Regions from separate parts of the Alloalcanivorax xenomutans genome, predicted to be linked through region 2. Evidence: predicted binding sites of a transcription regulator. Region 2 holds the regulator's gene; each other region holds the start of a gene.
What was found. Region 2 encodes FNR, which switches genes on or off when oxygen is low (the NO sensors DNR and NnrR bind a similar motif). Its sites were predicted from a motif close to TTGATNTANATCAA; they were not measured.

Region 1 (3,206 bases), 700 kb from region 2:
GAGAGAGAAGCGTTCATGGTATGTCTCCTTTTTGCGATGGAATAAAAATCAGCGTGAAAGTGTCAGGCCACGTGGGTGTCTTTCACTGTTGTTTGCTGGGCCAGCAGCGCGTCGTCGCAGCGCGGGCAGAATTCGTGTTCTCCAGCCAGGTAGCCGTGCACCGGGCAAATGGAAAAGGTCGGCGTCACGGTTATGTAAGGCAGTCGGAACCGGGACAGGGCGGTGCGTACCAACTGGCGGCAGGCGCGGGAGCTGGAAAGCCGTTCGCGCATGTACAGATGCAGCACGGTGCCGCCGGTATAGCGGGTTTGCAGCGGGTCTTGATGAATCAGCGCCGCGAACGGATCCTCGGTATGGCCCACCGGCAACTGACTGGAGTTGGTGTAATAGGGAGCCTCGGGCGTACCGGCCTGGAGAATGTCGGGATAACGGCGGGCGTCCTCCTTGGCGAAGCGGTAGGTGGTGCCTTCCGCCGGAGTAGCTTCCAGGTTGTACAGATGGCCGGTTTCTTCCTGGAAACCACGCATGCGTTCGCGTACGTGTTCCAGAAGACGCAAGGCCAGGTCACGACCCTGCTCGGTGGCGATATCCTGGCGATCATGGGTGAAATTACGCACCATCTCGTTAAGACCGTTCACGCCCAGTGTGGAGAAATGATTGCGTAACGTGCCCAGATAGCGCCGGGTGTAGGGATAAAGCCCCGCGTCCATCCAGCGCTGAATGCAATCGCGTTTGATTTCCAGACTGTCGCGGCCCAGTTCCAGCAGCCGATCCAATTCCCGGTAGAGCCCTTTTTCGTCGCCGGCGAAGCGATGACCCAGCCGCGCGCAGTTGATGGTCACCACACCCACGGAGCCGGTTTGCTCGGCACTGCCGAACAGGCCGTTACCACGTTTGAGCAGCTCACGGACATCCAGCTGCAGGCGGCAGCACATGGAACGCACCATGTGCGGTTGCAGATCGGAATTGAGGAAATTCTGGAAGTAGGGCAGGCCGTACTTGGCGGTCAGGGCGAACAGCCGCTCCGTGTTGGGCGCGTCCCAATCGAAATCCTCGGTGATGTTGTAGGTGGGAATCGGGAAGGTGAATACCCGGCCGCGTTGATCGCCGGCTTCCATCACTTCCAGATAGGCGCGGTTGATCAGATCCATCTCCGCCTGCAGCTCGCCGTAGGTGAACGGCTGCTCCTCGCCGGCGATCACCGGCACCTGTTCGCGCAGATCCTCCGGGCAGGTCCAGTCGAAGGTCAGGTTGGTGAACGGGGTCTGGCTGCCCCACCGGGAGGGCACATTGAGGTTGTAGATAAATTCCTGGATGGCTTGCCGTATCGCCGGGTAGTCCAGGTTGTCACGGCGCACATAGGGTGCCAGATAGGTGTCGAAGGAACTGAAGGCCTGGGCACCGGCCCATTCGTTTTGCAGTGTGCCAAGGAAGTTGACCATCTGGCCAAGCGCGCTGGAGAGATGTTTGGGCGGGCCGCTTTCGGCGCGGTCGGTGACGCCGTTGAACCCTTCCATCAACAGGCTGCGCAGGGACCAGCCAGCGCAGTAGCCGCTCAGCATATCCAGATCATGCAAGTGCAGATCGCCTTCCCGATGGGCGCTGCCGATCTCCGGCGGGTAAACCTGATCGAGCCAGTAGTTGGCGATCAGCTTGCCGGAGATGTTGAGGATCAGCCCGCCCAGGGAGTAACCCTGATTGGCGTTGGCGTGTACGCGCCAGTCGGCGCGACTGAGGTATTCCTCGACGGTGGTGCTCACTGCCACCGTGCTGTCCGGGCGGGGTGTGGTCATGGCGCTGTTTCCATATTTAGTGTGTTTTATTTGGTTTGGCACAATATATGGTGGTAAGCGTAAAGGTGAGACCGAGAGAAAGGGCTGATCTGGGTCAAGGAAAGTGAGGGTGGGGGCTCCAGCGGCCCGGACCTCGGGCACATGAAATCGGAGGTCGCTACGAGGCCGCTGTAGGAGCCAGCCTTGCCGGCGAAGAGGGCACAAAAAATTCGCCAGCAAGGCTGGCTTCTACAGCGGCTTCGCAGTTCGGCCTGTGGGAAACGGTCGCGATTGGCGTGCTACCGCCGGTCCATTCCGGGGGCGCCGTGCCAGTAGCCGTCACAGCGCGCTTCGTCCACCAGGGCAAGCGGGTCCCGGTGGTCCGGCTGGCCCCGGCGCACTCGATCAAAAGCCGCCACTATCTCCGCCATGGGCTCGTCGGCCACCACCAGGCGCGCGCTGCTTATCCCCATTTCAGCCATCACCGGCAGTTCCCGGCGCAGGTCCTGGGGCCAGGCGGAGAGGGTCTGGATGCCATTGAGAGTGAACAGTCTTCGACCATCCTGACTGAACAGAGGCAGCCCCTGAGGATCGTCCCGGCAAACAAACTGGCAGCGGTCCTTGGCATGGCCCCGCCGCCGGGCGGTGAAGCAACGGGCCGACCAGGCCAGCGCCAGATGCCCATAGGCGTGTACCTCGCACGGCAGAGCCAGATCCTGTTCCCGCAGTGCTGTCAGCAAAGCGGTGAGCGCCTGCCGGGACAGTTCCAAGGGCGCGTGCCAGCGCTGCATACCGGACCCAGCCAGCAAGCGGATGGCTTCCACGTTGTAGAGGTTCAGAGGCGCGCCGCCGATAAAGGGAATGCCGGCTTCGCTGAGCAAATGGACGGCGCTCATATCATTGGCTTCCACCGGCAGTTCGCCGTTATCGCACAGCCGGCGCAGCGCGCGCAGGTCGGCGCCGGCCTCGATCAGCGTTTGCGAGGCCAGCACCACGGTCTTGCCCTGAGCACGCAGTTCCCGGGCCAACCCGAGCCAGTGATCCAGTTTCATGTCCCGTCGCCGACCGCACACGGTCTCGCCCAGATAGATCCGTTCCACCGGCCAGTCCGCCGCCTGCGCATAGAAGCTCTCGTAATCCTGTTGGTGCCAATAAAACGGTACCGGTCCCAGGGCCAGTTCCAGCATGCCGATGCCTCCTATTTCCAGCGCCGCTCGTAGGCGCCCAGGGTGGTGGTGGTGCCTTCGGACAGGGCGCTCAACGCACGTTGCCAGTCCGGGTCGGACTGGAACATGGATGATGTCCGGGAGAGACGGTCCAACGCCTGGCGCCATACCCGGGTGACCTCCCGTACATAAGCGGGACTGCGTTGCCGGCCTTCGATCTTCACCGCGGCGATGCCGAGGGCCTGCAACTCCGGCAGCAGCTCCAACG
Region 2 (3,206 bases):
CTGATACATAGATGCCACCGGGTAGCCATGTTCAAGGCAGGGTTGACAGCAACGGGCGAGTCCATACATAGGAGCTTGCCTTGCAAGCGAACTTTGAATTCGCCTGCAGGGCAGGCTCCCACGACAGTGGCCTCTTAGCACCGACCGCGACTTACTGCCAATCGGCGTCAAAGCCGTCCGGTTTGATCACCAGAACGTCGTTGCGGGCATGCACCAGCAGGGACTCAGCGGTGGCGCCCAGCAGCAGGCGTTCCACTTTGTTGCGGCGAACCGTCCCCACCACCAGTACATCTGTGCCGTTATTTTCACAGTAGTCAGCCAGGGTGCCGGCGATCGGTCCTTCCAACATTTCCGTGCGTTCCAGCGGTAGATCGTGGCGCTCGGCGAAACGGTCCAGAGCTTCGCGGTGGCTTTTGCGAATGCTCTCGGCGCTGGCGGCGTATTCCGGCAACGCTTCGCCCGCCACCAACAACAACGTTTCGTCCGGGTGCTCGAGCACATGCACGGCGTTGAGTGATGCCTGCAGCGGCGCCGACCATTCCCGCGCCGCGCTCAGCACGGCACTGTCCAGGCCGCTCTCGTCCTCTTCCTCCGGTTCGATCGCCGCGGTAAACACAGGTGTTTCACTCCAGGGACGGTCCTGCACGCAAAGCACGGGGCAGGGTGCCCGACGAATCAACAACCAGTCCCGCGGCGTAAACAGGTGGCGCCTCAGGGTGCCTTCCTCACTGGTATGTACCACCACCAGACGTGGTCTGGCGGCAATGACCGTCTGCCGCAGGTCCTCATCCTGATCCTTGTGCGTGGTGATATGCACGGTGGCCTCGGTACCCGCCAGCAAGTCCTGAATGCGCCGTTCCCAGGCATTGCGAATTTGCTGTTCGGCCGCTTGGCGGCGCTTCTGGTCAAGCCCCACCGCGCGACGCATGGCCGACGAATCACTATTGACGGCCACCACTAGCGGGCAGCTCAGCGCCGCGGCCAGCAACCGGCCTTTCTTCAGCGCCGGCTGCGGGGCCTTCAGGTGCCGGTCCAGGACGACGAGAATGCCATTGGTCGGAATAGTCATGGTGCCTCCACATGTAGTCTGCCGCCACCGCAAAGCGCCTCACGGTCGACGATTTCCACATCCCTGCCGTCCACCAGCAGCATATCCTGCTGCTGAAAACGGGTGAAAATGCGGCTAACCGTTTCCACCGCCAGTCCCAGATAATTGGCGATGTCATAGCGGGACATGGGCAGGCGGAAGCGGCGGCTGCTCAAACCCCGGCGCTGCTGACGCGCGGCCAGGGATAACAGTAGAGAGGCCACTCTGTCATCCGCGCTCTTCTTGCTCAACAGCATGTGCAGTTCGCGGTCGGCGCGGATCTCGTTGCTCATCAGCGAGAAGAAGTGATGCTGCAAGGAGGGGATGCGTTGGGACAGATCTTCCAGGCGATGGAAGGGGATCTCGCACACGGTAGCGGTTTCCAGCGCCTTGGCATTGGAAACATGGTGCGCGGTACTGATGCCGTCCATGCCGATGATCTCGCCTGGCAGGTAAAACCCGGTAACCTGTTCTTCCCCCTCATCGGAGAGGACATAGGTCTTCAGTGCGCCGGAGCGCACGGCATAAACGGCGCTGAACGGGGCGGCGGCACGAAACAGGTGCTCTCCGCGCTTCAGCGGGCGGCCACGGCGGATGATGCCATCCAGTTCGTCGAGCTGGGAAGGCGCCACCGCCAACGGCAGGCAAATGGGGCTGAGACTACAGTCGTTGCATGAAACGTGACGAGGCATGCTGCGTACCTCCATATTGGATACACTGCGTATTGCAATTACGGCTTGAGACATTATGGTCTCCCGGATCGGTAACGGCGAGCTAAATAATGCGACTGAATCGCTGTGGGTTCGGGGTGCCGGCATAGCGGTCGAACAACATCACCAGAGCGCGCACCACCAGGCGCCCGGTGTCAGTGACCTTCAACACGGGGCCGTTCATATCAATCAGCCCCAGTTTTTCGAATTCACCCAGCGCGGCCAGCTGGTCCTTGAAGTAATCGGCGAAATCCACTTCCCAACGCTGCCGGAAGGCGACCAGATCCAGCCGCAGGTCGCACAGCAGCCCCATGATCACGTCACGGCGCAGGCGGTCATCCCAGTCAAGCAGGAAGCCGCGTTCAATCGGCATGCGACCCGCTTGCACGGCTTCCTGCCAGTTGCTCAGAACCTTGAGGTTCTGTGCGTAGAAATCATCAAAAGCGCTGATCGCGCTGACCCCCATGCCCAGAAGATCGGCGTCGCCATGTAGCGAGTAGCCTTGAAAATTGCGGTGCAGGGTGCCGTTGCGCTGCGCTACCGCCATGGGATCATCCGGCAGGGCAAAATGATCCATGCCGATCAGCACATAGCCGGCCGCCTCCAGGGTTTCGCCCGCCAGTTTCAGCATGGCGAGTTTTTCCTCCGGGCTGGGCAGCGCGGTTTCCTGGATCTGCCGCTGCACCTTGAAGCGCGCCGGCATGTGGGCGTAGTTGTAAAGGGAAATGCGCTCCGGGCGTAAAGCCAGCAATTGTTCCAGGGAGCGAGCCAGGCTGGAGGAAGACTGCCAGGGCAAGCCGTAAATCATGTCGGCGTTGATGGAGTGGAAACCGAAATCCCGGGCCGCGTCGAATACTTCGGTGATCAGCTCAAGGGATTGTTCCCGATTCACCGCCTTCTGCACCACCGGATCCAGATCCTGAATACCGATACTGAGCCGGTTGAAACCCAGCCCCCGCAGCAGCCCCAGACGGGCGCGATCCACCGTGCGCGGGTCCACTTCGATGGCGTACTCGCCGCGATCCTCTTCCAGCAGGTTGAAATGACGGGCCAGGTCATAAACCAGCTCGGTCATCTGCGCATCGCTGAGGTAGGTGGGGGTGCCACCGCCCCAGTGCATCTGCACCACGGGCCGCTGCGGGTCCACCAGCGCCGCCTTGGCTTTGATCTCCTGCTTCAGGAAGGTCAGATAATCCTCGGCCTTGGCCCGGTTGCCGGTGATGATGCGGTTGCAGGCGCAGTAGTAACACACCGTGGCGCAGAATGGGATGTGACAGTACAGCGACAGTGGGCGACGGGCCTGATTGCCGCGAGCAACGGCGCGCCGATAGTCCTCCTCGCCGACTTCCTCATGGAACTGGGTGGCCGGTGGGTAGGACGTGTAGCGAGGCCCGGGACCTCCGAATCGG
Region 3 (3,206 bases), 1.1 Mb from region 2:
AGGCGATGAATTACATTCGTGGCCGCAGCTTCCAGAAATCGCTGATCCTGATCGATGAAAGCCAGAATCTGACGCCGCACCAGATGAAGGCGATCGTCACCCGGGCCGGTGAAGGGTCGAAAGTGGTGTGCCTGGGTAACCTGGCGCAGATCGATACGCCATACCTGTCGCCCACCAGTTCCGGGCTGACTTATATGACCGAACGCTTCAAGCATTTCGCCCATGGCGGCTCGGTGCAGCTCAATGGCGTGCCGAGATCGCTGCTGGCGGAATACGCGGAAACCTGGTTGTAAGGAGAAAACGTCGGACGTCTGGTGTCAGGCGTCCGGCCTTCCTCACTCCCGCAGCGCCTGCCCCAGCACCGACAAGCACGCTTCGCTCTGGTAGAAATCCCCCAGCGCCAGTTCCGCCCAGGCGCTCAATACACCTTGCTCCTTTAGTACTTCCGCGCCACGCGCCAACGCCGGCGCCAGTGTGTCGCGGCGCGCCGCCGTATCGGTGCGCATGGCCTGGAGCAATGCGGGCAGACTCCATGCCATCAGGGCCTCGATTGCCGCGCGAATGCCTTCCATCACCAGTCTCCGGCTGTAGTCCAGCGCGGCGGCATGATCAGACAACAAAGCCCCCTGACGCACCAGGCCCGGCAAGGTGTCGTCCGGCACATCTCGCAGTAACGCCGCCGGCTTCATCGGGGCGATACGGCCATAGGCATCGCGTGCCAGCTCGGCGATGCGATCGTTGCTCAACTCCCGATTCAACCACTGCTCACCGGTCTTGAGCGTGGCACGAATATTCTGTCTCAGGTAGGAACGAATGGGCTCTTCCAATCCACCCATGGCCCGGCCCACGCTTTTGCGGCCCAGCTTCATCATGCTGCTGACGCCCGGCAGTTTGGCCAAAGCATTTTCTTCCAGCAGGAAGTTCTTGATGCCGGTATAGAGCATCTCGCTGACCATCTGACTGATCAGCGGATGATTCAGCACCGCATGAATGGTCCGTTCACGCAGACTCCGCAGGCGCAGCAGTTGTTCCAGCAAAGCCTCGAACTGGGCTTCGTCGAGCAATTCGCCAAAGGTCACCGGATCCTGGCGGGCGTGGTTCAACAGGGCGTGGGCCACGGATTCGATCACCGGCTGCAGACCTTCCACGGTGGCCACATGCGCCAGCCAATCATCCACCACCTGAGCCAGCACTTCGCCATCCACCAGGGTCCCCAGCGGCTTATCCGCGATTATCGCCACGCCCTGGTCCAGCAGGTCGTGCCAGTAGTCCTCCGCGCACAGACGCTGGCAGGCGTGTTCCACATGAGCTTGCTGTAAGGCTTCGGCCAGTTCTTTCCGCTTCATCAGTGTCGGTTCCGCTTTGTCCGTTTTACTGCTTGTGCCGCCGACCGTCGAATCCTTCTGGATCTTGATCCACGACAAGAGACGGCGCCCATGAGCCGGGTGTAATACCACGGAACCCTGGCGATGCCGAGGGTTCGTGTCCAGACCCGAGCGGTCGGGACGGCACCATTGTCGGTGCGGACATGATGAGCCAAGAAGGGAGCTAAACATGCAACTATGGGGACGTGGCGCCTTGGCGCTGGCGCTAATCGGCAGTGTGGGTCTGGCCCAGGGGTACGAGGCCGGAGACATCTTGGTACGTGCCGGCGCGGCCACGGTGTCGCCCCGCGTGGACAGTGACGCTTTCTCGGTGGCGCCGTTGACCGGCGCCAAGGTGGATGTGAACAACGATACCCAATTCGGCTTCACGGTCGCCTACATGATCAACTCGCGTTTCGGCGTCGAGCTGCTGGCAGCCACGCCGTTCAAACATGATCTCTATGTGGAAGGCGCGGGGCTGGGCCGTACCGACATTGGCGATACCAAACATCTGCCGCCGACCTTGATGGCCCAATACTACCTGCCGGAGCTGGGGCCGGTGCGTCCCTATGTGGGGCTCGGCGTCAACTACACCTACTTCTTTGACGAGAACATCCACGATGGCGTGGTCAGCCCGCTGATCGGGGGCGCCAACGCCGACGTGTCGCTGTCCAACTCGGTGGGCTGGGCCGCTCAGGTGGGGGTGGATCTGGCCATGGGCGACACCTGGTTCGTCAACCTCTCCGCCTGGCGGGTGGATATCGATACCGAGGCGCGCCTCAAAGTGAACGGCTCCACCGTGGATAAAATCGATGTGGAACTGGATCCGCTGGTGTGGATGGTCGGTATCGGCCGGGCGTTCTGAATCCCGCCTGTCTTGCCGGGGTATGCTATGCCGGGGCGCTCCGCCCCGGCTTTGCCGTGGTCAGCCTTCCTCGACCCGGTCCGGGTAAGCCTGGCGCCAGTGCTCGAAACCGCCGTCCAGACTCACCGCCCGGGTGAAGCCTTTTTCCGTCAGAAAGTCACAGGCCGACTGGCTGGAATGGCCGTGGTAGCAATAGACCACCAGGGCCTGGTCACGGGACGTGGTGGCCAGAAAATCGTCCAAGCTGGCCTGGGTCAGTGGCATGGCGCCGGGAATACGCGCCATGGCATGGCTGCCCGGGTCCCGCACATCAATGAACAACGCTTCTCCGCTGTCCAGAGTTTCCCGGCCTTGTTCCGGTGAGATTCGCTGGGCCATGACGCCTTCCTCGTTGAGTTGCGTTGAGTTGAGCTGCGTTTGCTGGTCTTTCCGCTTACCAGGAATGTTTCAGGCCTGACGCCGGTCTTCCAGTAGCGGTGCCGGCGGATGCTCGCAGGGCAGTTTCATGCCGATGGCTTCTTCCAGCTGCGGCAGCAGGAAGGCATCGTCCTCGCAGGCGAAACTGATCGACACGCCGCTGGCTCCGGCGCGGCCGGTACGGCCGATGCGATGGACGTAGTCCTCGGGATCTTCCGGCAGATTGAAGTTTACCACATGGGAGACGCCGTCGATGTGGATGCCCCGCCCGGCCACGTCGGTGGCGATCAATACCCGAAGGTCGCCGGCGCGGAAGCGCTCCAGGGTCTTCATGCGCTGATTCTGCGGCACGTCACCGGAAATCAGCGACACTTTCAGGCCCTTTTTCACCAGCCGGTCGTTGAGCCGGCGGGTAATGTCCCGGCGGTTGGCGAACACGATCACCTTTTCCATGTTTTCACTGATGATCAGGTTATACAGCAGATTGAATTTGTCTTCCGTGGCGGTGATATAGACCTTTTGCTCCACGGTTTCCGTGGTCACCTGGGCCGGCTCGATTT
Region 4 (3,206 bases), 710 kb from region 2:
GTGACACCCTGCCCGAAGAGCAACGCCAGCGCTGCGAAGTCTGGACCCGGGTGATGGGATACCACCGGCCGGTGAGCCAGTTCAATCCGGGTAAAAAATCCGAGCATCGCCAGCGCCGTCATTTTTGTGAGCAACAGGCACGCCTGAATGGCTGACGCGGATGCCGTTCCGGCCCTGCCGGTGGCGGGCCTGACGCCGCTGACCACACTGGACTATCCAGGCCGGCTGGCGTGCGTGGTCTTCCTGCAGGGTTGCCCGCTGCGCTGCGGCTATTGCCATAACCCGCACATGATCCCGCCCCGGCGGGGCCAGGTGCGGGAATGGCTTGAAGTCGAATCCTTTCTTGAAACACGACGAGGCCTGTTGGAAGCGGTGGTGTTCAGTGGCGGCGAGCCCACCCGGCATCCACACCTGTTACCGGCGATACAGCGGGCCCGTGAGCGAGGATTCGGCATCGGTCTGCACACCGCCGGCAGTTACCCCCGCCGGCTGAGCACACTGATACCGGATTTGGATTGGGTGGGTCTGGACGTGAAAGGGGATGCGGCTCAAATCGATCGCATCACCGGGCGCGGCCGGCAGTGGCGACAATTGTGCGACAGTCTGGATCAGTTGCTGGCCGCCGATCTCGCTTTGGAGTGCCGCACCACCGTGCACTGGCTGGACTTCGATGAAGCCGCCGTGGAACGGCTGGCACGCTGGCTGGCCGCCAAGGGAGTGCGCCACTACGCCCTGCAATGGGCGCGACCACAACAATGCCTGTCACCGTCCTATCAACAGCCGTCGCCGATAGCCAATCCTCTGCCCGAACTGGCGGAACGGCTGCGGCCGTTATTTGAAACGCTCAGAGTGCGTTGACAATGGGGATATGAATTCAAAGGTCGCTTCAAGAGCACTGCAAGAGCTTTGTAATCCTATCGTGGGAATCAGCCATGGCAGCGATCAACGTGTTGCGTACGCCAGCAACCGCAATCCCTCCCGCACCGGTCCCGGCCAGCCGCTCTGATCCAGACCATCGAGCAGATTCTTCACCCACAACCCCAATTCGGTGTCCCCCTCCACCAACAGACGGCGCTGGAAAAACAAGGTGTCCGGATCCTGCTCCCTGCCAAGGAGCTGCAAAAATTCACGCCAGCCGCCACGAATACACGCCTCGCCGGGGCATTCGCTTAATCGCAGACGGTTGGCCTGCAGCGTCACGGTAAAACGCGGCGCGCCGTCGGCCAGATCAAGGGTCAGGTGACGCCCCTGCAAGGGTTCGAATTCCCCCGCCGCCAACGGTTCCGCCAGTAGACGGTTCATCAGCGGCTCCAGAAAAGGGCGCTTCAGCGGCAACGGCGCATGAGCATCGATATGGCGAAATACCGCCAGTGGCGACGGCGGCTTCGGCGGCGTGAAAGGATATCGCATTGAGCAGTCCCCGGACTGTCATGACGGAAACCCCATACTCCATGCCATTCGTCGGAGAGAGGTTGACCCTAATCAATACGTTTGATAGTTATTTCTGACAGATTGCCACACACGGACGGCTCATACCTCAAGGAGGCACCGTGGCATCAACGGAACCGGTCTCACCCCCCGGCTCGGGGCAGGCGTTGTTCCTTTCCACCCTGGCGTTCACGCTGTGCTTCGCCGTATGGACTTTGTTGTCCATTATTGGCATCCCTCTCAGTAAAGAACTGAATCTGTCGGACACCGAACTGGCTTTGCTGATCGCGACACCGGTGCTCACCGGCTCGATCAGCCGGCCGGTTCTCGGCATTCTCACCGACCGCTTCGGCGGGCGTCCGGTTATGGGCATCCTGCTGCTGGTCAGCGCCAGCTGCGTCTATCTTCTGACCCTGGCCCACAGTTACCCCATGCTGCTGTTGGCGGCGCTGGGCCTGGGTCTGGCTGGTGGCGCCTTCGCCGTGGGCACCGCTTACGTTTCCCGCTGGTTTGGCGGCGACCGCCAGGGCACCGCCCTGGGCGTTTTCGGCGCCGGCAACCTGGGCTCGTCGCTGACCAACTTCGCCGCGCCTTTACTGCTGGTGGCGCTGGGCTGGCAGGGCACCGCCCAGGTGTATGCGCTGGTGCTGGCGCTGATGGGCCTTGGCTTCCTGGTGTTCGCGCGGGATCCGCGACACCCGACTCCGTCCCTCACCTTGAGCCAGCGGCTGGCGCCCATGGCCGACCTTCGAGTGTGGCGCTTCTCGCTCTATTACTTTTTTGTGTTCGGCGCCTTCGTTGCCCTGGCGCTGTGGCTGCCCCACTACCTGATGAGGGTCTACGGGGTAAGTCTCACCACCGCCGGCATGATCACCCTTTTGTTCACCCTGCCCGGCTCCCTGTTCCGCATTCTCGGTGGCTGGCTCTCCGACCGGTACGGCGCGCGGCGCGTGATGTACTGGACCTTCATCGCCTGCCTGGTTTGCACTTTCCTGCTCAGCTATCCCCCCACCGAATACCGCATTCAGGGCATTGATGGTGAACTGCGTTTTTCCTTGATCATGGGCCTGCCGCCCTTCGTGCTGCTGATCATGGTGCTGGGCTTCTTTATGTCTCTGGGCAAGGCGGCGGTCTTCAAACACATCCCTACCTACTACCCCGAACACGTGGGTGCCGTGGGTGGTGTGGTGGGCATGGTCGGCGGCCTTGGCGGCTTCTTCCTGCCGCTGACCTTCGGCATGCTCAATGATGTGGTGGGCATCTGGCAAAGCTGTTTCATGCTGCTGTTCGTGCTGGTGGCGGGAGCGCTGGCGTGGATGCATTACGCCATCATCAAGGCCAACCGGGTGGAATGGACGGAGCAACGCGAAACCGGCGACCTGCCGGAACTGTCCACCCCGAGCAAACTGGTACTGCAGGACTGGCGGCCGGAGGACACCGATTTCTGGGAGCAGCAGGGTCGCGCCATCGCCCGCCGCAACCTGTGGATTTCCATTCCCAATCTGGTGCTGGCCTTTTCCGTCTGGATGGTGTGGTCGGTGGTGGTGGCGCGGTTACCGCAAGTGGGCTTCAACTACAACGCCAATCAGCTGTTCTGGCTGGCGGCGTTACCGGGCCTCTCCGGCGCCACCCTGCGAGTGTTCTACAGTTTCATGGTACCGATCTTCGGCGGCCGCCGCTGGACCGCATTCTCCACCGCATCGCTGTTACTGCCGGCGCTGTGGATCGGTTTCGCGGTACGCAACCCGGACACCCCTTATCTGGTAATGCTGGTACTG

Region 1: a site for FNR is predicted at 1,878-1,891, ahead of RYH70_RS13565 (ribonucleoside triphosphate reductase). Genes of this name have one in related genera too.
Region 3: a site for FNR is predicted at 1,411-1,424, ahead of RYH70_RS05415 (OmpW/AlkL family protein). Genes of this name have one in related genera too.
Region 4: a site for FNR is predicted at 1,473-1,486, ahead of ubiT (ubiquinone anaerobic biosynthesis accessory factor UbiT). Genes of this name have one in related genera too.

What each region holds. Positions count from the first base shown of each region.
Region 1 is NZ_CP136538.1:2,949,962-2,953,167, reverse strand. It holds gene nrdD (anaerobic ribonucleoside-triphosphate reductase) at 1-17, opposite strand, end outside; gene RYH70_RS13565 (ribonucleoside triphosphate reductase) at 63-1,793, opposite strand; gene RYH70_RS13560 (U32 family peptidase) at 2,072-2,959, opposite strand; gene ubiU (ubiquinone anaerobic biosynthesis protein UbiU) at 2,971-3,206, opposite strand, start outside.
Region 2 is NZ_CP136538.1:2,245,657-2,248,862, forward strand. It holds gene RYH70_RS10445 (universal stress protein) at 152-1,069, opposite strand; gene fnr (fumarate/nitrate reduction transcriptional regulator Fnr) at 1,066-1,779, opposite strand; gene hemN (oxygen-independent coproporphyrinogen III oxidase) at 1,862-3,206, opposite strand, start outside.
Region 3 is NZ_CP136538.1:1,156,171-1,159,376, forward strand. It holds gene RYH70_RS05405 (PhoH family protein) at 1-293, shown strand, start outside; gene RYH70_RS05410 (hypothetical protein) at 336-1,346, opposite strand; gene RYH70_RS05415 (OmpW/AlkL family protein) at 1,555-2,229, shown strand; gene glpE (thiosulfate sulfurtransferase GlpE) at 2,290-2,607, opposite strand; gene rhlB (ATP-dependent RNA helicase RhlB) at 2,677-3,206, opposite strand, start outside.
Region 4 is NZ_CP136538.1:2,953,188-2,956,393, forward strand. It holds gene nrdD (anaerobic ribonucleoside-triphosphate reductase) at 1-155, shown strand, start outside; gene RYH70_RS13575 (anaerobic ribonucleoside-triphosphate reductase activating protein) at 148-858, shown strand; gene ubiT (ubiquinone anaerobic biosynthesis accessory factor UbiT) at 943-1,410, opposite strand; gene RYH70_RS13585 (nitrate/nitrite transporter) at 1,551-3,206, shown strand, end outside.